DNA from 3 places in the Lentzea rhizosphaerae genome. Region 3 is predicted to be linked to each of the others. Evidence: riboswitches for the same ligand, from Rfam matches in the RefSeq annotation. Region 3 holds a riboswitch; each other region holds the start of a gene.
What was found. A riboswitch is a leader RNA that binds a small molecule or an ion and turns the genes downstream of it on or off. The one in region 3 is predicted to bind glycine.

Region 1 (7,719 bases), on a different contig from region 3:
TCGCCTGCTGGACGGGCGCGAACGGCCGGCGCGTGCCGAAGCCGATCAAGCGCGGCATCGCGGACGCGGTGCGGCGCCTGTACGACGAGCGCGCGGTCCTCAAGTGGGACAGCGACGCCCGCGGCTACCGCATGGCCGACGTGCTGAACCTCGCCCACCCCTCGCCGGCCGCCGACTGGCAGGGCGCGCTCTTCCAGTACGTGCTGGACCGGCGCCGCGACGCCGACGTGGCCGTCCCGGAGGCGCTGCGGGTGATCGCGGCACGCCGTGAGCTCATGGCGTGGCCGGTCGACCAGCGACGCGCGCTCTTCGGGCGTCCCGACGCGGCGGACGTGCTGCGCCGGGCCGGGATGACCTGGGAGGCCGTGGCGGGGTGGCTGCAGGGGCCGATGACCCGTGAGGTGTGGGAGGCGCTGGCGCCGTCCATGGGCTACATGGCTCTTTTGAGGAACCTCAGGAACTTCGACGAGGCCGGCATGTCCGACGAGGTCGCGTCTCAGGTCGCGGCACGTCTGGCCGACCCCGGCCAGGTCGCCCGCTCGCGGCAGTTCCCGTTCCGGTTCCTGTCCGCGTACGAGGCGGCGCCGAGCCTGCGCTGGGGCCACGCCCTGGACCAGGCGCTGCAGGCGTCGCTCGGCAACCTGCCCGCACTGCCGGGCCGGTCGCTGATCCTCGTCGACACCTCGGCGTCGATGTCGCACGGCACGATCTCGGCGAAGTCGAAGGTCACCCCGGCCAAGGCCGCGGCGGTGTTCGGCGTCGCACTGGGCGCGAAGGGCGAGCAGGTCGACGTCGTGGGCTTCGCGGACGGCACGTTCCGGCACGACGTCGCGCGCGGGGCTTCGGTGATCCGCGAGGTCGACCGGTTCCTGAAGAGGATCGGTGAGGTCGGACACGGCACCGACATCATCGGGTCGTTGCAGCGCAGCTACCGGGGCCACGACCGCGTGTTCATCATCTCGGACATGCAGACGGTGGCCGGGCACCACGGGAAGGGCGTCTCGGACGCCGTGCCGCGGCACGTGCCGGTCTACGGGTTCAACCTGAACGGGTACCGGCAGGCCGCGTACGCGACCGGCAAGGCCAACCGGCACGAGTTCGGTGGCCTGACGGACGCGACGTTCCGCCTGGTCCCCCTTCTGGAGGCGGGCCAGAACGCCACCTGGCCGTTTTAAGATGAACGGCGCTTTTGTCCACCTCAGGTGGACAAAAGCGCCGTTCATCCAAAAACCACTAACTATCAGTTAGTATGCTGGTATGGACTTCAACGTGTTCGCCAAGGCGTGCCCGTCGCGCCCGACGCTGGAGCACGTCACCGGCAGGTGGGGCAGCCTGACGATGGGCGCGCTCGTGGACGGTCCGCTGCGGTTCAACGAGCTGCGCCGCCGCGTCGACGGGGTCAGCGAGAAGATGCTGTCCCAGACGTTGCACGCGCTGGAGCGCGACGGGCTCGTCCACCGCGAGGCGCAGCAGACGAACCCTCCGCGCGTCGACTACAGCCTCACGCCGCTCGGGCGCGAGACGGCGGAACGGCTGCTGTCGCTGATCCACCTCCTGGAGACGCGGATGCCCGAGGTGCTCGCGGCGCAGCAGGCGTACGACGCCCGGTGAAGGGCTGCCTGTACTGCTGGACCCAGGCCGAGCTGGACGTCCTCGACGGCGATCCCGCGCTGGTCCCGTACGACATCGTGAAGCAGTTCGCCCGGGAGTCCACGGATCACTTCGACCGCGACGAGTACGAGCTCGCGTGGCGGCGGCTCGCGCACCGGGTGGTCGGGGTCCTGGAGAACGAGCCGGACTCCATGTACACCACGGGACTGGAGCAGGCGCGCTTCACCAGTTGGCCTGAACACGAGCGCATCGCGCTGCGGTCCATGATCACCGACGTCGTCGTGCGCGCGGCCGGGGACGAGCAGCGCTGGCCGGCGTTGAACGACCTGATCCAGGCTGCAGCCCAGCTGGACCAGGACATGACCCCGTGGCTGCGTCTGGTCGAAAGCCTTCCCGACGGGGCCTTCGCGCATCTCGCCGCCTACTGGTCGCGGGACTTCCTGGTCAGCGACAGCAGCACCTACGGCGCCTGGCTGTTCTGGAAGAACCCCTCGGCGGGCGAGCAGATCGAGGAGTGGCTGCTCACCGCCGCCCTGCGCGACCGTCTGTCCGCAATGGACAGCGAGGTCGCGCAGAGGGCGCTGGAGCAGATCGACCAGGTGGCCGAGTTCAGCACTCGATGACGTTCACGGCGAGGCCGCCGCGTGCGGTCTCCTTGTACTTCACCGACATGTCCTTGCCGGTGTCGCGCATGGTCTTGATGACCTTGTCCAGCGAGACGAAGTGCGAGCCGTCGCCGCGCAACGCCATGCGCACCGCCGTGATGGCCTTGATGGACGCGACGGCGTTGCGTTCGATGCACGGGATCTGCACCAGGCCGCCGATCGGGTCGCAGGTCAGGCCGAGGTTGTGCTCCATGGCGATCTCGGCCGCGTTCTCGACCTGTTCCGGCGTGCCGCCGAGGACCTCGGCCAGGCCACCGGCGGCCATCGAGCACGCAGAGCCGACCTCGCCCTGACAGCCGACCTCGGCGCCGGAGATCGACGCGTTCTCCTTGAACAGCACGCCGATCGCGCCCGCGGTGAGCAGGAACCGGACGACACCGTCGTCGTTGGCTCCCGGCACGAACTTCGTGTAGTAGTGCAGAACCGCGGGCACGATGCCGGCCGCGCCGTTCGTCGGTGCGGTGACGACTCGGCCGCCCGCCGCGTTCTCCTCGTTGACCGCCAACGCGAAGAGCGTCACCCAGTCCATGACGCGCAGCGGGTCGGTGACGAAGTGCTCGCCCTCCAGCCGCTTGCGCATCTCGGCGGCGCGGCGGCGGACCTTGAGACCGCCGGGCAGGACGCCCTGTTCGGTGCAGCCGCGTTCCACGCACTCCTGCATGACGTGCCAGATGTGCAGAAGTCCTTGCCGGACCTCGTCCTCGCTCCGCCACGACAGCTCGTTGGCCATCATGATCTCGCTGATCGACAGGCCGGTTTCGCGGCAGCGCGCGAGCAGTTCGTCGCCGGTCAGGAACGGGTGCGGCAACGGTGTCGTGTCCGGCTTGATCCGGTCCGTGCCCGAAGCGTTCTCGTCGACGACGAAGCCGCCGCCGATCGAGTAGTAGACGGCGTGCTCGACCGACTCGTCGCCCTTGTACGCCTCGAAACTCATCCCGTTGGGGTGCAACGGAAGCGACTTGCGGCGGTGCATGACGAGATCGCGGTCGTGCACGAAGCCGATCTCGTGCGCGCCGCCGAGCCGGAGCCGTCCGCCCGCGACGATCTCCTCGACGCGGGTGGCCGCGACCGTGGGGTCGACTTCTTCCGGGAGGTTGCCTTCGAGACCGAGGAACACGGCCTTGGGGCTGCCGTGCCCGTGCCCGGTCGCACCGAGGGAGCCGAAGAGCTCGACGTGCACGCGGTCCACTTCGGACACCCGCGAGCCGAGCTTCTCGACGAACATCGCGGCCGCGCGCATAGGGCCGACGGTGTGGGAGCTGGACGGTCCGATGCCGACGGAGAAGAGGTCGAAAACGCTGATCGCCACTGATCAGTCCTTCGTGGTGGGGTCCGCTGTCAGTCTTTGGTGAGCTCGGCGTACTTCGCCGCCGTGAGCAGGTTCTCCGCCGACTCGACGCGCACCTTGAACAGCCAGCCGGCACCGTACGGCTCGTTGTTGATGACCGCCGGGTCGTCCACGACAGCGCTGTTGACCTCGATCACCTCACCGGTGACGGGCGAGAACAGGTCGCTGACCGACTTGGTGGACTCGAGCTCGCCGCACACCTCGTTGGAGACGACCTTCGCGCCGACCTCGGGGAGCTGAACGAAGACGATGTCACCGAGGGCGTCTGCGGCGTACTCGGTGATCCCGCAGGTCAACGGGTCCTGGGTACCCGGCGTCCAGTCGACCCACTCGTGTTCGTGGGTGTAGAGCAGGTTCTCGGGGAACTCCACGGCGACTCCTCTGGCTGTGACGGGTCAGGACAACTAACGCCCCCTCCGCCGTGCAGAGTTGCCTACCCCGAGCGGTCTTGCTGCCTGAGAGTGTGCGGGAGCTTGCCCCTTCGGCGCCCCGACCAGTTCGTCGAGGTCTCTCCCACTCGGGTTCTGGTGCCTCACGGGCACCGCGGCCGGTCTTCAGTTCTCGGCGCGAACGCTATGTGCGGCCACCGCCAAGTGTCAACGCGAGATGGTTGACATCGGGACGAGCGCTGCCAGGGTGAGGTGAGGCAGACATCGGAGGTCTCATGAGGAAACCGTTCGTCCTCACCCTGCTCGCCTCACTGGTGCTGACTCCCGTCCCGGCTGCGTCGGCCGCAGACGCCCCAGCTCCCCTCACCGTCCCCATCGGCCACCTCTTCGACAACGACGGCATCGACACCGCGTCGGACCGGACCGGGAACTTCGACGGCTCCGGCTACGCGTTCCCCGCGGAGGGTCTGCCGTCCGGCCAGGTCACGGCCGATGGTGTGCCGTACCTGTTCCCGGGAAATTCACAGACCAAGAACAACAACGTGGTCGCGACGGGCCAGCGGATCGAGCTTCCGAAGGGCCGTTATCTCACCGCGCACTTCCTCGTGGCGTCCTCGTACGGGGCGGCCGGCGGGACCGCCACGGTGCACTACGCGGACGGATCGTCCACGACCGGTGCTCTCAGCGGACCTGACTGGTACTCCGGCAGTGGTCCGATCTCCGCGCCGTTCCGGTACTCGCCCGGCGGGACCGACCAGCACCCGGTGTCGATCGGGACCGCCCAGGTGTGGGCGGATCCTCAGAAGGACGCGGTCGCCGTCACGCTGCCGGTGACGAACCCGGCGGTCGAGGGCAAGTCCTCGCTGCACGTCTTCGCGCTGTCGTTGCAGCCCGCAGGCAAGGGCGAGGTGCTCGCGGTCCGCGGCGCGCGCAGCACGACCAAGCTGCCGCGGGTGGGTGGTCAGACGATCGAGGCCACCGTCGTGAACCTCGGCGACCGGTGGGTCTCGAACGTCTCGGTGCGGGCGGAGGGCCTCGGTGTCGTGACGCTCCAACCGGCGCTGGTTCGTCGGCTCGCGCCCGGTGAGGAGGCGCGGGTGCGGATCGGAATCCACGCCTACCGGACCGGCACGTTCGACGGGAAGGTCATCGCGTCGTCCGGACGTGTGTCGGCCTCGCAGAAGGCCAGGTTCACGCTGGGAGTGGCGGACTACCAGGCGACCGACGCGTCGCTCGGCACCCACGAGTCGCCGTACTGGTTCGACGACGCGAAGTTCGGGATCTTCATCCACTGGGGGCTGTACTCGGTGCCCGCGTGGTCGCCGCCGGGCGAGCAGTACGCGGAGTGGTACTGGCAGTGGATGCAGAACCCGTCCAACGCCGTGAACGCCTACCACGCGGCGACGTACGGGAAGGACTTCGCCTACGACCAGTTCATCCCGCAGTTCACCGCGTCGAAGTTCGATCCGCGCGAGTGGGTGAGGTTGTTCGAGGAGGCGGGCGCGAAGTACTACGTGCTGACCTCGAAGCACCACGAGGGCTTCGCGCTGTGGGACTCGAAGGTGTCCGGCCGCGACTCCGTCGATCTCGGGCCACGCCGCGACCTGGTGAAGGAGCTGTTCGACGCGTCGCGGAAGTACACGCCTGGACTGAAGAACGGCCTCTACTTCTCGATGCCTGAGTGGTTCAACCCGGACAACCCGTGGAGTGGCCACGGGCCGCGCAATCCCTACTCCGGCGCGCCTGAGCCCTACACCGGCTACCAGGCCGGGAGGGATTTCGTGAAGGACTACCAGGCGCCGCAGATGACCGAGCTGGTCGACGGGTACGACCCGGACGTCATCTGGTGTGACATCGGCGGCGCGAACGACTCGCGGCGGGTGCTGGCGGACTACTTCAACAAGGCCAAGAACCGGGCCGTGCCCAAGGACGTGACGGTCGACGACCGGTGCGGCATCCCGACCCACGACTACACGACGCCGGAGTACGCGACGTACCCGAACACCGTGGTGAAGAAGTGGGAGGCCTCCCGCGGTCTCGACCCGCGCTCGTACGGGTGGAACCGGGCGACGCCGGACTCGATGTACATGACCGCGGACGAGGTGATCGACACGCTGGTCGACACGACGTCCAAGAACGGCAACTTCCTGCTGGACATCGGCCCGCGGGCGGACGGCTCGATCCCGGAGATCATGCAGCAGCGCCTGCGCGAGACCGGGGCGTGGCTGCGGACGAACGGCGAGTCGATCTACGGCACGACGTACTGGTCGCGGATGGCCCAGCTGGGTTCGCTGCGGTTCACCGTGAAGCCGAACGAGGCGTTCTACATCACCTCGCTGGACCGGCCGGGGTCACAGCTCGTGGTCGACGCACCGGTGCCGGTGCGCGATGGTGACCGCATCACGCTGCTGGGGCACGACAAGCCCCTGAAGTGGACCCGATCGGGTGGAAAACTGGTGGTCGACGTGCCTGCGGGCGTCGGCCAGCACGCATGGGTGTTCAAGGTCGCTTTGTCCTAGGAGAACAACCGGACAGTGCCCGGATAGTGCGATCCGCACGGTGACATGACCTTCCGGCTGCCTCACATTGTGAGACAGAGGCCAGCCCGATCGGAGGAGTCACCGTGCGGATCGCAGTTCCCCGCGAGATCAAGAACCACGAGTACCGCGTCGCCCTCACCCCGGCGGGCGCTCACGAGCTGACCAGCCGCGGCCACGACGTGTTCGTCGAGCAGGGTGCCGGTCTGGGTTCCGCCATCACCGACGAGGAGTACCTCGCCGCGGGCGCCAAGATCCTCGCTTCCGCCGACGACGTCTGGGCCGAGGGCGACATGGTCCTCAAGGTCAAGGAGCCGATCGCCGAGGAGTACCCCCGTCTCCGCGCGGGCCAGACCCTCTTCACGTACCTGCACCTCGCCGCCGACAAGCCGCTGACCGAGGCGCTGCTCGCGTCCGGCACCACGGCCATCGCCTACGAGACCGTGCAGCTGCCGAACCGCTCCCTGCCGCTGCTCGCCCCGATGTCCGAGGTCGCGGGCCGCCTGGCCCCGCAGGTCGGCGCGTTCTCCCTGATGAAGCCCTCCGGCGGCCGCGGCGTGCTGCCCGGCGGCGTCCCCGGTGTCGCCCCGGCCCGCGTGGTCGTGATCGGCGGCGGTGTCGCCGGCCTGAACGCCGCCACCATCGCCGTCGGCATGGGCGCGGACGTGCAGATCCTCGACACCAACGTCGACCGCCTGCGCTCCATCGACGCCCAGTTCCAGGGCCGGTTGAGGACTTTGGCCTCCAACTCCTTCGCGATCGAGCAGGCCGTCCGCGAGGCCGACCTGGTCATCGGCGCCGTGCTGGTGCCGGGCGCCGCCGCCCCGAAGCTCGTCTCGAACGCGCTGGTCGCCGACATGAAGCCGGGCTCGGTGCTCGTCGACATCGCGATCGACCAGGGCGGCTGCTTCGAGGACTCGCGTCCCACCACGCACGCCGAGCCGACCTACGAGATCCACAACTCGGTCTTCTACTGCGTGGCGAACATGCCGGGCGCCGTGCCGCGCACCTCGACCTACGCGCTGACCAACGTGACGCTGCCGTACGCGGTTTCCCTGGCCGACAAGGGCTGGGAGAAGGCGCTGAAGGACGACCGTTCGCTCGCCCTGGGCCTCAACGCCCACGCCGGCAAGCTGACCAACGGCCCGGTGGCCGAGGCGACCGGCCTC
Region 2 (7,719 bases), on a different contig from region 3:
CACGACAGCGTCACCGAAGTAGTTCGGATGCCTTGTGTAGCGCCACAGTCCGCGGTCCATCACGGCGCCCTTGTTCGCCGGATCCGCCCGGAACCGGGAGAGCTGCCAGTCACCAACGGCCTCGAAGGCGAAGCCGACCATCCACACGCCAGTGCCCACCCAATCTAGCACTCCGAACGGGGCCGAAAGGTGCTGCGCGGCCTGCACAGGCAACGACACGACCCACATCAGCGCGGCCTGGATCAGGTAGACGCGATACATCCGCAAACGCGGATTTCCCTTGGCACGCCTCAAAATGTCCTGATACCGCGGATCTTCGTCCTTTCCGGAGTTGCGCACGAAGATGTGCACGCCCAGGCGTAGACCCCACACCGCAGTCAGCACAGTGATGATCCACTGCCGAGTTGGTTCGCCCTCCGCGAACACCAACGTGATCACGGCGATCACGGCGAACCCAGGCCCCCACACCGAGTCGATGAGGTCGTACCGCCGACGCGCGTCCGCGTACAGGAACAGGCCGCTGAGCAGCAGGAACACCGCGACCAGACTGATCAGGAAGCTCATCGCGCCACCAGCTCACGACGCACCAGGGGCATGCCACTGCGCCCGTTCTCGCTCCTGCGCACCGCGAGGATCTGGTCCACGCCCATCCGCCCTTCCTCGAAGGTCAGCGCACCACCCGCGAGATACAGCCGCCACACCCGCGCCTGCCCCTCCCCGACCAGCGCGACGACCTCGTCCCACCGGTCCTCCAATGTCTGCGCCCATGCCCGCACGGTCCAGACGTAGTGCTCGCGCAACGCGTGCACGTCACGGATCTCGAGCCCAGCGGCCTCCAGGAACGCCGTCGTCTGGCTGACAGGCCTCATGTGCATGTCCGGCGCGACGTACGACTCGATGAACGCACCACCGCCAGGAGCGTTGCGCCCGCGCGACATCTGCTGCAACAACAATCGCCCCTCAGGCTTCAGCAACCGGTGCAACGCCGAGGCGTACTCGGGGTAGTTCCGCTCGCCGACGTGCTCACCCATCTCGATGGTGGAGATCGCGTCGAACGGCTCGTCCCGCACCTCCCGGTAGTCCTGCAACCGCACCTCGACCCGCCCCCGCAGCCCCTCGGCCTCGATCCGCCCGAGAACGTGCTCGCGCTGCTGAGCGGAGATCGTCACCCCGGTCGCGTGCACGCCGTAGTGCTTCGCCGCGTGAATGATCATCGATCCCCACCCGCACCCGACGTCGAGCAGCCGCATCCCTGGCCGCAGGTCGAGCTTGCGGCAGACCAGGTCGAGCTTGTTGTGCTGAGCCCGGGCGAGCGAGTCCTCATCGGACGTGAAGTACGCACACGAGTAGGCCATGCTCGGATCGAGCACGAGCCGGTAGAAGTCGTTGCTCAGGTCGTAGTGGTGCGAAATGGCGTCCCGGTCCCGGCTCTTCGTGTGCAGCGCACCCCGCAACCGCGCCTCCTCCTTCGGCGCGTCCGGGTTCGGCCCGATCACTTTCAACCGCAATGCAAGTTTCGCAACCTCCACCACCTTCGGCCGCCGCGTGACCCCACGCCGCACGAGCCCCCAGATCTGCGACAGCCCGACGGCGAGATCCCCCTCGACGTCGAGCTCGCCACTCACGTACGCCCGCGCGAGCCCGAGCTCGTCCGGCCTCCACACGAGCCGCCGCAGAGCGTCCCGAGACCGGATCACGAGCACGGTCCCGTCCTGAGGCCCCGCCACGCTCCCGTCCCACGCCCGAATTCCGATCGGCAGCGGCGCACCCAGCACCCTCTCGGCCATTCCTGCCAGCTGACCAGCGACGACCACCCTGCACCTCCCGCACGACCTGGCTCCGCCAGACGTTCGAGCCGACAAGAGGTTCGGTTCGTTTCTGAACCGAGACGCAACCGGGCCCGTATGGCCTCGATAGAGCGAACGACGGAACAGGAGGACATGAGTGTGATCCGACGTAACCGCATTGCCATCGGGCTCGCCGCGGGGCTGGCAGTTGTGCTGGGTCTGGGTGTCTGGAGCGCCACGGGAAGTGGCACGAACTCGAAGCCGGTGGCACAGACCGAAACCGACCTGGGCGTCCTCGGTGACTACGGCGACGTGGGTCAGCCCCCGGTACTCCAGGAGCCAGCTCAGGCACCCGAATCCCCACAGCAGCAGGCACCGGAGGCCCAGACCCCGGCCGCGCAGCCTCCCGCAGCGCAGCCGCCGGCCGCAGCTCCGGTCAGTTCGTTGAAGCTGGTAGGCAAGGCCGTCGACAAGATGGGCATGGTCGTCCAGGACGGCGATGGCCGCACGATGTACCGCTTCGACAAGGACACCCCGAAGCCGGAAGGCAAGTCGAACTGCAACAACCAGTGCGCCGTGACGTGGCCGCCACTGCTGTCGGACACGATTCCGCAGGTCGAGGGCATCGACTCGAAGCTCGTCTCGCTGATCACCCGCGCAGACGGCAAGAAGCAGGTCGCGATCGACGGCTGGGCGCTCTACGCCTACTCCCAGGACCCGAAGCCGGGCGCCTGGAAGGGCCAGGGCGTTGGCGGCACCTGGTTCGTGATCCAGCCCGACGGCAAGCGCAACGTCGAGTGCCTCCCGCCCGGCGTGACGGCACCGGCAGCCTGAATCTCCCGTTAGGACGGTCCATCTGAGACACACAACACCCTGACACGGTGAAACCCCGGCCCTGGGGAAGGGGCCGGGGTTCCCGTCGTTTCGCTCAAAGGCAGAAGGGCGCCGCCAAGAGGTGGCGCCCTTCTCTTCAGGGCCGCGCGGAAGGCGAGACGAGCTCAAGTCGAGGCCGAAGGCGAGGCGACGCCGAACCGCATGCCCTGCGCACGTATCCGTCCAACGCAACAGGGAGACGGCCCACGCAACCAGGCGCACCCCGAAAACGCGGCCAGCGCAAGCTAACGCAGGCGTCCCCCCAAAAGGAGGACCCCCTGAGCCCAAACGCTGCTCAGGGGGTCCGACAAGATCAGAAACTCAACAACCCGAACGCTCAGAACGCCAAGGACTCAGAGCGTCGAGTACAACGGATGCTTGGCCGCCAAAACCTCAACCCGCCCCCGCAGCTCCTCCAAAGCAGCCCCAGGCTTCAACGCCTCAGCAATCACATCAGCAACCTCAGCGAAGTCCACCTCGCCAAACCCGCGCGTGGCCAACGCCGGCGTACCAATCCGAAGCCCAGACGTCACCATCGGCGGCCGAGGGTCATTGGGAACAGCGTTGCGGTTGACCGTGATCCCGATCTGGTGCAGCACGTCCTCAGCCTGCTTCCCGTCCAACTCGGACGAGACCAGGTCGACCAGAACCAGGTGCACATCGGTGCCCCCGGTCAGCACCTTCACCCCAGCAGCCGCGACGTCCGCCTGCGACAGACGGTCCGCGAGAATCCGCGCCCCCTCCAGCGTCCGCCGCTGACGGTCCGCGAACTCCGGCGAGGCGGCGTGCTTGAACGCCACCGCCTTGGCCGCGATCACGTGCTCCAGAGGCCCACCCTGCTGGCCCGGGAACACCGCCGAGTTGATCTTCTTGGCGATGTCCGCGTCGTTCGACAGGATCACGCCGCCGCGGGGACCGCCGAGGGTCTTGTGCGTGGTGGTCGTGGTGACGTGCGCGTGCGGCACGGGCGACGGGTGGAGCCCTGCGGCCACCAGGCCGGCGAAGTGGGCCATGTCCACCATCAGGTAGGCCTCGACCGAGTCGGCGATGCGGCGGAACTCGGCGAAGTCCAGCTGGCGCGGGTAGGCGGACCAGCCGGCGACGATCAGCTTCGGGCGGTGCTCGGCAGCGAGGCGCTCGACCTCGGCCATGTCGACGCGGCCGTCCTCGTCGGAGACGTGGTACGGCACGACGTTGTAGAGCTTGCCGGAGAAGTTGATGCGCATGCCGTGGGTCAGGTGGCCGCCGTGCGCGAGGTCCAGGCCCAGGATCGTGTCGCCGGGCTGGAGCAGGGCGAACATCGCGGCCGCGTTGGCCTGCGCGCCCGAGTGCGGCTGGACGTTCGCGAAGCCGGCGCCGAAGAGCGACTTGATGCGCTCGATGGCCAAGCGCTCGACCACGTCGACGTGCTCGCAGCCGCCGTAGTAGCGGCGGCCGGGGTAGCCCTCGGCGTACTTGTTGGTGAGCACGGAACCCTGTGCCTGCAACACCGACACGGGCGTGAAGTTCTCCGAGGCGATCATCTCGAGGGTGCCCTGCTGGCGCGCCAGCTCGGCGGCAACGGCCTCGGCGACCTCGGGGTCGTACTCCGCGAGGGAGGCGTTGAACTGCTCGGACATCTGAGGATCTCCCTATTACTTGGCGCGCTTGTAGAACGGAAGTGCGACGACCTCGACCGGCTGCTTCTTGCCGCGGACGTCCACCAGCAGTTGGGTGCCCGGCTCGGCACTCGCCTTCGTGACGTAGGCCATGGCCACCGAGTAGCCGAGCGTCGGGGAGAGGGCGCCCGAGGTGACCTCGCCGACGACCTCGTCGCCGTTCAGCACCGCGTAACCGTGGCGCGGGGCGCGGCGCTCGGGGGTCTTCAGTCCAACGAGGACCGAGTCCACACCGGACTCCGACACCTTCGTCAGCGCGTCGCGGCCCACGAAGTCGCCCGGCTTGTCGAGCTTCACGACGCGGCCGAGGTTCGCGTGGTACGGCGTGAGGGACGTCGTCAACTCGTTGCCGTACAACGGCATTCCGGCTTCGAGACGCAACGTGTCGCGGCAGCCGAGGCCGCACGGCTTGAGGTCGTGCGCGGCACCGGCCTCGAGCAGCGCGTTCCAGACGGCCGGGGCGTCGGCGGGCGCGAGGAACAGCTCGAAGCCCTCCTCACCCGTGTAGCCGGTGCGGGCCAGGAGCGCGTCCACGCCCGCGACGGACGACGGGTACGAGGCGTAGTACTTGACCGTCGAGAGGTCGGTGTCGGTCAGGCCCGACAGGATCTCGACCGACTTCGGGCCCTGGATCGCGATCAACGCGTACTCCGTCGAGGAGTCCGTCACGACGGTGTCGAAACCGGCGGCGCGCTCCACCAGTGCCTCGGCGACCACGGCCGCGTTGGAGGCGTTCGCGACGACCATGTACTCCTCGTCGCCCAGCCGGTACACGATCAGGTCGTCGATCACGCCGCCGTCGGCCTGGGTGATCATCGTGTAGCGGGCCTTGCCGACGGCCAGCGCGGAGATGTGGCCGACCAGCGCGTAGTCGAGGGCCTCGCCGGCCTGCGGTCCGGTCAGCACGATCTCACCCATGTGCGTGAGGTCGAACAGGCCCGCGGTGGTGCGCACCGCGTGGTGCTCGGCGAGCTCGCTGGAGTAGCGCAGCGGCATCCGCCAGCCCGCGAAGTCGGTGAACATCGCGCCGAGCTGCTCGTGCTCGGCGTTCAGAGGCGTGAGGCGGGACATCAGAACGCTCCTCCAGGGTGCGCCGAAGAGCCGGACCAGGCCGGCTGAGGCAACAGAAGAATGACACGGTCCATCGGAGACTCCTCTTCCAGAGCAGCCTCCCCCTCTGTCATGAGCCTGAGAGCTTCGCCGCGCGGAACGCGACTTGCACCGTGGGCGAGGCCGATGGGCCTGCTTTCCAGAGTTGCCTTCGTCGTGCGGTATCTGTGCCTGAGAGATTCCGGGGAGGAGTTGCTCCTTCGGCGCCCACACTCAAGTGAGCTCTCCCGCGCGACATCGACGGCCGTGTTCAGTTGGTAGCCCCAGACGCTAGCAGGCCAAACGTCACAGCGGCACGCCCTGCGCAGTCTTCTCGACCACCTTGCGCTCCGCCCAGAACGACAGGAACGGCACGGTGCCGGCGAGGAGCACGAGCGCGGTGCCCTTGATCGACCAGCGCAGCTTGAGCGCCAGGTCGACGGAAATCACCAGGTAGATGGCGTAGAGGAAGCCGTGGACGGGGCCGACGACCTTCATGAACCCGCCCATGTCCGCGGCGTACTTGAGCACCATCGCCACGACCAGGAGCAGCAGGAAGACACCGACCACGTAAGCCATGACCCTGAACCGGGTCAACGCACCCTTCATCTGCCCGCCTTCGCTCAACGACCGTCCCGCGCGTTGAGGTCCGCGAGCATGCGGTTGTAGGCCGCGAGCTCCGCGTCTTCTTCGTCGTCGAACTGCTCGACAGGCGCGGGTTTGACGGCGTCAACGGTAGTCACCGGCTCAGGAGCGGCGACAACCGGCTCCGGCGCGGAGAGAGCCTCGTCACTGCGCTGGCGCGACAGGCGGCGGAAGCGCCACACCATGAAGAGGGGGAAGAGGCCGAAGAGCGGCCACTGGAGCACGTAACCCAGGTTCTGGAACGTGCCGCTGGCGGACTCGAAGCGCTGCCACTGCCACCACGCGAGCCCGCAACAGGCGATCAGAGCGACCAGGCAGCCGAGCCCGATCAAGATTCGCTGAGGGGTGAGGAGGCCGCGCACGACCTCCAGCCTACTTGGGTAGGGCTCCCGCCTCCGAGAGCCTGCCCCGTACATCACTTGGGTAGGGCCTCCGCATAAGGAGGCCGACCCGGTTGGGGGTCCGGGGGCTTGCCCCGGCTGGGGTGTGGGGGCTCGGCCCCCACAAAACACGCGGAACGAACTTCGGCGAGCGCTCCCGCGAGCACACCCCTCCCGTTCGTTGCGCCCTACGCCACGCCGTCCCGGCGCTGCCTCTGCAGACGTGCGACGCACCAGGCCGCGGCAGAACCACGGCGAAGGTGCTGGAGAACCGTCATCGGTCCCAGGCGCCTCCCGAGGTCGGCAGGGCTGAGGCCGGCAGCGCGGTAGTCGAGCGCACGCTGGTCCAACGGGCTGATGCCCGCGTCCCACCACTGCTCGGCCTCGCTGACGTCACCAACCAGCTGCCAGTAGCTCGCCGCGGCGGCGAGCAGTGCCTCGGGTGCCTCCGGCGCCCGCTTGCGCATCGCGGCCACGTAGGCCGGATCCGCCGAGTCGACCTTGACCAAGCCACGCGACCCGCTCCGTGCGGCACCCCGCTGCACTGGGATGCCTGGCGCCGAGGGGGGAGCCTCCGCGAGCCACGCGTTCTTGATCCGGTTCACCTCCTGCATCTCTGCGTCATCAGACCGTTCAGCCGCCCACTGCTTCAACAGCTCGTGGACCCCGGAGTCCTCGACCATCCATGCCTCCTCGTCGGTCGGGGATCGGCCATTGCAGCGGAAGGTATTCGGTAGGTCTGACAATCGCCAGACCCTGAATCCCCAGAACACCCGTTACCAGTGCGTGATTGGCCTCATTCCACCCATCCGGCTCAGTCCGAACGGCCGAGGATCACCGAGAGTCACTAGGCGACGGGGGTTGCCGTCCCGAAGAGGCTCCTGACGAAGGTGATGATCGACTCCGCGCCCTGTCGCAGCCACCCGAGGACCTGCTGAACCGCGGCAGCGGACTGCTCGGGCTGGGTGATCAGGAGGAACAGCACCAGCGCGACGCCCGCCAGCACTAGCACCTTCTTGAGGTTCACAGGTACCTCTCCGTCCATGTCGTTCACAGGGTGAGCGGCGGACCGCCCGTGTCACCCGTCATGGTCCCTCATTCACCCATGCGATGAACAACGACCACGCCCAACTGTTCCCGGGATCCACCAGCGGCACACGCCTACATGACGGGGAATGTCACCCGAATGGCGGCTAAAGAGCTCTCTGTCCAGCGCCGATGTCCTGGGCACGAGGTGAACACGGACACCCTCGCATCCCACAGCTTGGACCAGACACTGTTGTACCG
Region 3 (7,719 bases):
CTGCTGCAGGGCGGTCAGGGCGTGTTCGGCATCGCCGTGAGCGGTGCGATGCGCGAGATCAGCGGCACCATCCACGAGTTCCCGGCCGAACGTGCGGACGGCGTCGAGATCGCCCCGATGACCGAGGACGAGCTGACCCGCCGCCGCCGCGAGCGCGCCACCGGCTGAAGGATCATGGCCGGCTGGCCGCCCCGCGTGGCCGGTCGGCCGAAGCGTGCGGACCGCGCTGTTCCCTAGCGTCGAGCACATGACGAGCACACCCTCCTGGCAGGTTTTGAAGGTCCTGGCCGACGCGGCGCGGCAGGCGTCGCGGCTGGAGTCCGGCTTCGTCGGTACCGAGCACCTGCTGATCGCCCTGGCGGACTCGATCGGCCGCGGCCGCAGGCTGGGCGTCAAGTCGGTGCGGGCACAGGCGGTGGCCGGAGGCTGGACCGGTGACGACGGCGGCGCGGCCGTGTCCGGTCCGGAGGTCACCGCGCTGATGCGCATTGCCCACCACCACACTCACGTCGAGCCCGTGCTGCCGGTGAGTTGCGCCTTGGACGGGTGTTTGCGGTCGGCGATCGCAGAGGCCGGCGACGGCGTGCTGACCACGACCCATCTCTCGGTGGCGTTGCTGTCGCTGCCGTCCGGACGCGCCGCCGAGCTGTTCGGCGTTCTGCGGGTGGACGTCGAGGCCACGATCGAAGCCGTGCGGAAGGCCGCAGAACCGGAAGACGCTTCGGCGGTGTGGCTGCTGCGCCAGGCGGGGGCGTTGGAGGGCGAGTCCGGTAGCGGCACCATGCGGTGGCTGGCGCGGTTCGTCCTGCGTCGCCAGAGCACGGGCGGACCGGTGCTGAACGTCGTGCGAATGGAGGCGAACAGGCTCGCGGTGGCCGCTGGGCGTCAGGAAACGGCGGCGGACCTGGTGGCGGCGGTGCTCGCGGTCGACCACCAGCTGACTGCTGCCGGGTGGCGCTTGCGGCCGGAGCTCTCCTCCGGCGGGGCGGCGGCGCTGCGGGCGGCCGGTGTGGACCCGGCCACGTTGCCGGCGGCGACCGGCGCCGGGATCGAGCGGTTCATCGAGGGTGCCAAGCTCGTCGCGGCCCGGCGCGGGGAAGTGGTGGGCACCGCGCACCTGCTGGTCGCGGTGCGCGACGACCTGTTGGACCCCGTCGGCCGGGTGTTGCGGGATCTCGCCGTTGAGACGTAGGTCGCGTCCCTGGGGACTAGCGGGGCTGCCTGCGGGTATCCTTTGCGGGTAGTCGCTGAACTCAGGCGGGAGAGACCGGGATTCCACGAGCCCGGCGCCGAAGGAGCAAGTCCCTCCCCGGGAACCTCTCAGGCATCCAGGACCGCGTGAGCGAGACGCCTCTGGAAAGTGGATCCCGCTGCAGTGGGATCCCGCCGACGGTGAAAGCCCGTGCAGCTGCGGGTGAACCTCTCAGGCGCCCTTCGGGGTACGGACAGAGCGGGGAGGGCACCAGGACACGTGTGCCCGCAGCCCCCGGAGGCGTTTGATGACGCAGGACCGCATTCCGCTCGCCGCTCTCGAGCACGGCACCCCGTTCGCCGACCGCCACGTCGGTCCGCGCCCCGCCGAACTCGCGCGCATCCTCGACGTCATCGGCGTCGGATCGCTGGAGGAGCTGGCGCAGCGCGCGGTGCCGTCGTCCATCCACGAGCGCGACCTCGTGCTGGACCTGCCCGTCCCGGCGACCGAGACCGAGGCGCTGGCCGAGCTGCGTGAGCTGGCCGCGCAGAACCGCCCGATGACGCAGATGATCGGTCTCGGCTACTACGACACCGTCACGCCGGGCGTGATCCTGCGCAACGTCCTCGAAAGCCCCGCCTGGTACACGGCGTACACGCCGTACCAGCCGGAGATCTCGCAGGGCCGTCTCGAGGCGCTGCTGAACTTCCAGACCATGGTCGGCGACCTGACCGGCCTGCCCGTCGCGAACGCGTCCATGCTGGACGAGTCGACCGCCGCCGCCGAGGCGATGACGCTGGTGCGCCGCGCCGGCAAGTCCAAGTCGAACAAGTTCGTCATCGACGCCGACACGCTGCCCCAGACGCTCGCCGTCATCGAGACGCGCGCGGAGCCGTTGGGCATCGAGATCGTCGTCGCCGATCTGTCGCAGGGCATCGAGGGCCTCGGCCTGGGCGGCGACTTCTTCGGCGTGCTGCTGTCGTACCCCGGCGCGTCCGGTGTGGTGCGCGACCAGGCCGCGTTGATCGAGGAGATCCACGCCGCCGGTGCACAGGCCGTCGTCGCCGCCGACCTGCTCGCGTTGACGCTGCTGCGCGCGCCGGGCGAGATCGGCGCGGACGTCGTCATCGGCACCACCCAGCGCTTCGGCGTGCCGATCGGCTTCGGTGGCCCGCACGCCGGGTACATGGCCGTCCGGTCCGGCCTGGAGCGTCAGCTGCCCGGCCGTCTCGTGGGCGTCTCCGTCGACGCGGACGGGTCCCTGGCCTACCGCCTCGCGTTGCAGACGCGCGAGCAGCACATCCGCCGTGAGAAGGCCACGTCGAACATCTGCACCGCGCAGGTGCTGCTGGCCGTGATCGCGTCCATGTACGCCGTCTACCACGGTCCCGAGGGCCTGCGCGCCATCGCGACCCGCGTGCACCGCCTGGCCACCGTGCTCGCCACGGGCCTGTGCGAGGCCGGTCTCGACGTCGTGCACGGCGAGTTCTTCGACACCGTCCAGGTCCGCGTTCCCGGTGAGGCTGCGGCGGTCGTCGAGAAGGCCCGCGCGGCCGGCATCAACCTCCGCAAGGTCGACGAGGACGTCGTGGCGATCGCGTGCGACGAGAAGACCACGCGGGCGCACCTCGTCGCGGTGTGGGAGGCGTTCGGGGTCACCGGGGCCGATGTGGACGCGATCGACGCCGACACCGCAGACGGCATCCCGGCCGACCTGCGCCGCACGTCGGACTACCTGACGCACCCGGTCTTCCACGCGCACCGCTCCGAGACCGCGCTGCTGCGCTACCTGCGCGCGTTGTCCGACAAGGACGTCGCGCTCGACCGCAGCATGATCCCGCTCGGCTCCTGCACGATGAAGCTGAACGCGACCGCGGAGATGGAGTCCATCACCTGGCCGGAGTTCTCGACGCTGCACCCGTTCGCGCCCGCCGAGGACGCCGCCGGTCTGCTGAAGATCGTCTCCGACCTGGAGGCCTGGCTGGCGGAGGTCACTGGCTACGACGCCGTGTCGCTGCAGCCCAACGCCGGTTCGCAGGGCGAGTTCGCCGGTCTGCTGGCGATCCGCGCGTACCACCGTTCGCGCAACGAGGAAGCGCGTGACGTCTGCCTGATCCCGTCGTCCGCCCACGGCACGAACGCCGCGTCCGCTGTGATGGCCGGCATGCGCGTCGTCGTCGTGAAGTGCGATGACAAGGGCAACATCGACATGGGCCACCTGCGTTCCACGGTCGCCGAGCACGCGGACGACCTGGCCGCGATCATGATCACCTACCCGTCGACCCACGGCGTGTACGAGGACACCGTCCGCGAGGTCTGCGGCCTGGTCCACGACGCGGGCGGCCAGGTGTACGTCGACGGCGCGAACCTCAACGCCCTGATCGGCCTGGCGCGCTACGGCAAGTTCGGCTCGGACGTCTCGCACCTGAACCTGCACAAGACGTTCTGCATCCCGCACGGCGGTGGCGGCCCCGGCGTCGGCCCGATCGGCGTGCGTTCGCACCTCGCGCCGTTCCTGCCGAACCACCCGCTCCAGCCGACCGCCGGGCCTGCCACGGGCGTGGGCCCGATCTCCGCGGCTCCCTGGGGTTCCGCGTCGATCCTGCCGATCTCGTGGGCCTACGTGCGCATGATGGGCGGCGACGGCCTGCGCCGCGCCACCCTGACCGCCGTGGCGGCCGCCAACTACGTCGCACGCAGGCTGGACGAGCACTACCCGGTCCTCTACACCGGCGAGGGCGGCTTCGTCGCCCACGAGTGCATCCTCGACCTGCGCCCGATCACCAAGGCCACCGGCGTGACGGTGGACGACGTCGCCAAGCGTCTCGCCGACTACGGCCTGCACGCCCCGACGATGTCGTTCCCGGTCGCCGGCACCCTGATGGTCGAGCCGACCGAGTCCGAGGACCTGGCCGAGATCGACAGGTTCATCGACGCCATGATCGCCATCAAGCGCGAGATCGACCGCGTGGGCGCGGGCGAGTGGCCCGTCGAGGACAACCCGCTGCGCAACGCCCCGCACACCGCGGCCTGCGTGACCACGGGCTCCTGGGACCACCCGTACACCCGCGAGGAGGCCGTGTTCCCGGCCGGTACTTCTGCTCCGAAGATCTGGCCGCCGGTCCGCCGCATCGACGGCGCGAAGGGCGACCGCAACCTGGTCTGCTCCTGCCCACCGCTCTCCGCCTACAACAGCTGATCAACTGATGAACGGCGCTTTTGTCCACCTCAGGTGAACAAAAGCGCCGTTCATCGCTTTCAAGCTCCGGCGGGGCAGGCGGGGTCGCCGCAGTCCTCGGCGTCCAGCTCGACGGTTTCACCGCACCGCTGACAGATCTGGTCGTTCACCGCCAGATGGTCTCACCCGCGCCGTGCGAAGAGGACGGCCCCGTCCTCGCCGAGCAACCACTGCGCCTCCACCGTGAAGCCGGCTTCCCGCAGCCACTGCGCCACGCGCTCCGGCCGTCGCAGGTGGACGTGGACGCGCATCGGGTGCCCGCCGTAGCCCTGCGTCTTCAGGTTCGTCCGGTCGCCGACGTGGAAGCCGAGCTGCAGCAACCCGTTCGGGCGCAACGCCTCCCGGAAGTGCCCCAGCACCGCCGGCACGAGCTCGTCCGGCACGTGGATCAACGACCACCACGCGATGATCCCGCCCACGGAGACGTTGAGCGGCTCGGTCATCGACCCCACCTCGAACCGCAGCCCGGGATGTCTCGCCCGCGCGAGTTCGATCATCGCGGGGGAGAGGTCGATCCCGAACGCGTCCACCCCGAGCTCGTGCAGACGTGCGGTGATGATGCCGGGTCCACAGCCGACGTCCGCGACAGGCCCGCGCACCTCCTCCGCGAACAACCGCAGCGCCGCCCGCAGGTGCGGCAGCCCGTCCAGCAGTTCGCGAGTCTGGTCGGCGTAGTCGACCGCCACCGTGTCGTAGGAATCGCGGGTGTCCGTCAGCCAGTCGTTCACGCCGCAGGAAGTTACTCCTCGAACGGCTCCGGCCGGTGCCGTCCGAACAAAGCCAGCGAGGAGATCCACACGTCCGGATCCCCGTCCCAGTCGAGCGCCTTGATCTGGTCCGCGGACCGCCGCCCGCCGATCGCCCGCATCAGCTCGAACGACGTGGTCCGCAACGTCCCGGCCGGCTCACCGTGCCCGAGCACGCGGTCCCCGTGTTCCAGCGTGATCCGCAACGCCGGCACGTCGTTCTCCCGCATCCGCTGGTCGAGCTGCTGCAACGGTTTCGTCAACGCGGACCGCACGGCGACGCCGTCCCGGTCGCCGGGAGCTCCGAGCGCGGCACGGAGGTCGTGCTCGTGCTGCACGACCTCCGAGATCAGCACGGACCCCATGGGTGAGTCGAACAACGGCTCGGCCAGCGAGCGGTTCGCGTCCCACTCCGCGAAGGCGTCCTCCAGGGAGTTGTCGCGCCGGTCGCGGACCTGCCGTTCGCCCCACTCTCCCGACTCGACCCCGTCGAACCGGCGGTCCACGAAGTCGCGCAAGCCCCCGGCCAGGTGCGCCACCACGTCCTTGACCGACCAGCCCGGCGTCGCCGCCACGGGTGTCTGCGGATCCCTGCCCCGGACCAGCTCGGTGATCCGGTGCTTGGCCGCGTCGTAGAGCGGGGCGTTGGTCATCGTCAGACCTCGTACTCCAGGGTGTAGGTGGCGCTGCCATCCTCCGCCCAGTCGACCGTCGCCGCACCTCGCGCGCCCGCGTAGGCGCCGGTGCCGTCCAGGATCTCGATCACGCCCTCGACGCCGTCGCGGTACGCGCCGACGTGCCGCAGCACCAGCGTGCCGTCGTCGGTCGTGATCTCCTCGATCGCGGTCGTCCAGCACACGGTGTCCCCGTAGGACATGAGGTAGCGGCAGTTCCCGATGCCGGTCACGTCACCGCTGTAGGCGAACTGGACGTGCGCCTCGGTCAGCTTGCGTCCCTCGACCTCCTTGTAGGGACGGCCGTCCCAGGTGTTCTCGTCCCAGCTCTTCATCGCGATGGTTCCGGTTGCCTTCATGTGGACCACTCTGCTGGCAGTTCCTGACAGTTCGTGTCAGGTTTGACGAATGAAGTCGAGCCGTCTCATGCAGGTGCTCCTGCTCCTCCAGTCGCGGGGCCGGATGACGGCCGACGAGCTGGCGTCCGAGCTCGAGGTCTCGCCCCGCACGATCTACCGCGACATCGAGTCCCTCGGCGCCGCCGGCATCCCCGTCTACGCCGACCGCGGCCCCACCGGCGGCTACCAGCTCGTCGACGGCTACCGCACCCGGCTGACCGGTCTCACCACCGGCGAGGCGCAGTCGCTGTTCCTCGCCGGGCTCCCCGGCCCCGCGGAGGAGCTGGGGCTCAAGGAGTTCGCCGCCGCCGCCCAGCTCAAGCTCCTCGCCGCGCTGCCGACCGAGCTGCGGACGCGGGCCGAGCAGATCCGCCAGCGGTTCCACCTCGACACCCCGACGTGGTTCCGCGGCGACGAGCCCACCGAGCACCTCGCCACGATCGCCGACGCCGTGTGGGAGCAGCGCAGGGTGCGGATGACCTACCAGCGGTGGGGCAACCAGACCGTCGAGCGCGAGGTCGACCCGTACGGTCTCGTGCTCAAGGCCGGCACCTGGTACTTCGTCGGCAGCGGCCGCACCTACCGCGTGTCCCGCGTGCTGTCGCTCGACGCGCTCCCGGACACCTTCGAACGACCGGCGGACTTCGACCTCGCCGCGTTCTGGGCCGAGTGGTCGGAGCAGTTCGAGACCCGCATGTACGGCGAGCGGATCACGGTCCGCATGACGCGAGCGGGCCTCGACAAGACCCAGTACCTGCTCAGCGGCCACCAGGCCCGTGTCATTCGAGACGCGGCACCCGAGCCCGGCGAGGAGTTCGGCTTCCCGACCGAGTCGACCCGGCACGCCGTCGCTGACCTGCTCAAATTCGGTGCCGACGTGGAGGTGCTGGCACCTGATGAGGTGAGACACGAAATCGTCGAGACCGTCAAGGCGATGCAAGACCTCTACAACGGTGCGAAGCTACGCGCATGGTTCCGCTGATCTCGTTGAACAACGGAGTACGGATCCCTCAACTCGGCTTCGGCGTCTTCCAGGTGCCGGAGGACCAGGTGGCCGGTGCGGTCACGACCGCGATCGAAGCCGGCTACCGCAGCATCGACACGGCGGCCGCCTACCGCAACGAGTCCGGTGTCGGCGACGCGATCGCCGGCGTCCCCGACCTGTTCATCACGACCAAGCTGTGGAACTCCGACCAGGGCTACGACGCGACGCTGCGCGCGTTCGACGAGAGCATGCGCCGCCTGCGCCGCGACGTGCTCGACCTGTACCTCATCCACTGGCCGACCCCCGAACGCGAGCTCTACACCGAGACCTGGCGCGCGTTCGAACAGCTCTACGCCGACGGACGGGTCCGCGCGATCGGCGTCTCGAACTTCCACACGCGACACCTGCAGCGGCTCTTCGACGAGTTCCCGACCACCCCGGCGGTGAACCAGATCGAGTTGCACCCGTTGCTGCAGCAGGAAGAGA

Region 1: another riboswitch for glycine. It lies ahead of gcvH (glycine cleavage system protein GcvH); the one in region 3 lies ahead of gcvP (aminomethyl-transferring glycine dehydrogenase).
Region 2: another riboswitch for glycine. It lies ahead of gcvT (glycine cleavage system aminomethyltransferase GcvT); the one in region 3 lies ahead of gcvP (aminomethyl-transferring glycine dehydrogenase).

Annotation. Positions count from the first base shown of each region.
Region 1 covers NZ_JBHRZI010000011.1:316,909-324,627, forward strand. Annotated here, with positions in the region: gene ACFOWZ_RS08820 (TROVE domain-containing protein) at 1-1,175, shown strand, start outside; gene ACFOWZ_RS08825 (winged helix-turn-helix transcriptional regulator) at 1,258-1,611, shown strand; gene ACFOWZ_RS08830 (hypothetical protein) at 1,608-2,234, shown strand; gene ACFOWZ_RS08835 (L-serine ammonia-lyase) at 2,221-3,585, opposite strand; gene gcvH (glycine cleavage system protein GcvH) at 3,615-3,995, opposite strand; glycine riboswitch at 4,058-4,150, opposite strand; gene ACFOWZ_RS08845 (alpha-L-fucosidase) at 4,289-6,532, shown strand; gene ald (alanine dehydrogenase) at 6,637-7,719, shown strand, end outside.
Region 2 covers NZ_JBHRZI010000015.1:82,128-89,846, forward strand. Annotated here, with positions in the region: gene ACFOWZ_RS17300 (DUF1295 domain-containing protein) at 1-564, opposite strand, end outside; gene ACFOWZ_RS17305 (class I SAM-dependent methyltransferase) at 561-1,787, opposite strand; gene ACFOWZ_RS17310 (COG4315 family predicted lipoprotein) at 1,941-2,621, shown strand; gene glyA (serine hydroxymethyltransferase) at 3,014-4,279, opposite strand; gene gcvT (glycine cleavage system aminomethyltransferase GcvT) at 4,295-5,389, opposite strand; glycine riboswitch at 5,489-5,576, opposite strand; glycine riboswitch at 5,578-5,668, opposite strand; gene ACFOWZ_RS17325 (DUF3817 domain-containing protein) at 5,714-6,016, opposite strand; gene ACFOWZ_RS17330 (hypothetical protein) at 6,031-6,414, opposite strand; gene ACFOWZ_RS17335 (hypothetical protein) at 6,621-7,115, opposite strand; gene ACFOWZ_RS17340 (hypothetical protein) at 7,280-7,459, opposite strand.
Region 3 covers NZ_JBHRZI010000027.1:276,161-283,879, reverse strand. Annotated here, with positions in the region: gene ACFOWZ_RS31230 (MerR family transcriptional regulator) at 1-168, shown strand, start outside; gene ACFOWZ_RS31225 (Clp protease N-terminal domain-containing protein) at 248-1,192, shown strand; glycine riboswitch at 1,249-1,347, shown strand; gene gcvP (aminomethyl-transferring glycine dehydrogenase) at 1,500-4,391, shown strand; gene ACFOWZ_RS31215 (class I SAM-dependent methyltransferase) at 4,553-5,158, opposite strand; gene ACFOWZ_RS31210 (maleylpyruvate isomerase family mycothiol-dependent enzyme) at 5,170-5,829, opposite strand; gene ACFOWZ_RS31205 (DUF3224 domain-containing protein) at 5,832-6,209, opposite strand; gene ACFOWZ_RS31200 (helix-turn-helix transcriptional regulator) at 6,259-7,230, shown strand; gene ACFOWZ_RS31195 (aldo/keto reductase) at 7,218-7,719, shown strand, end outside.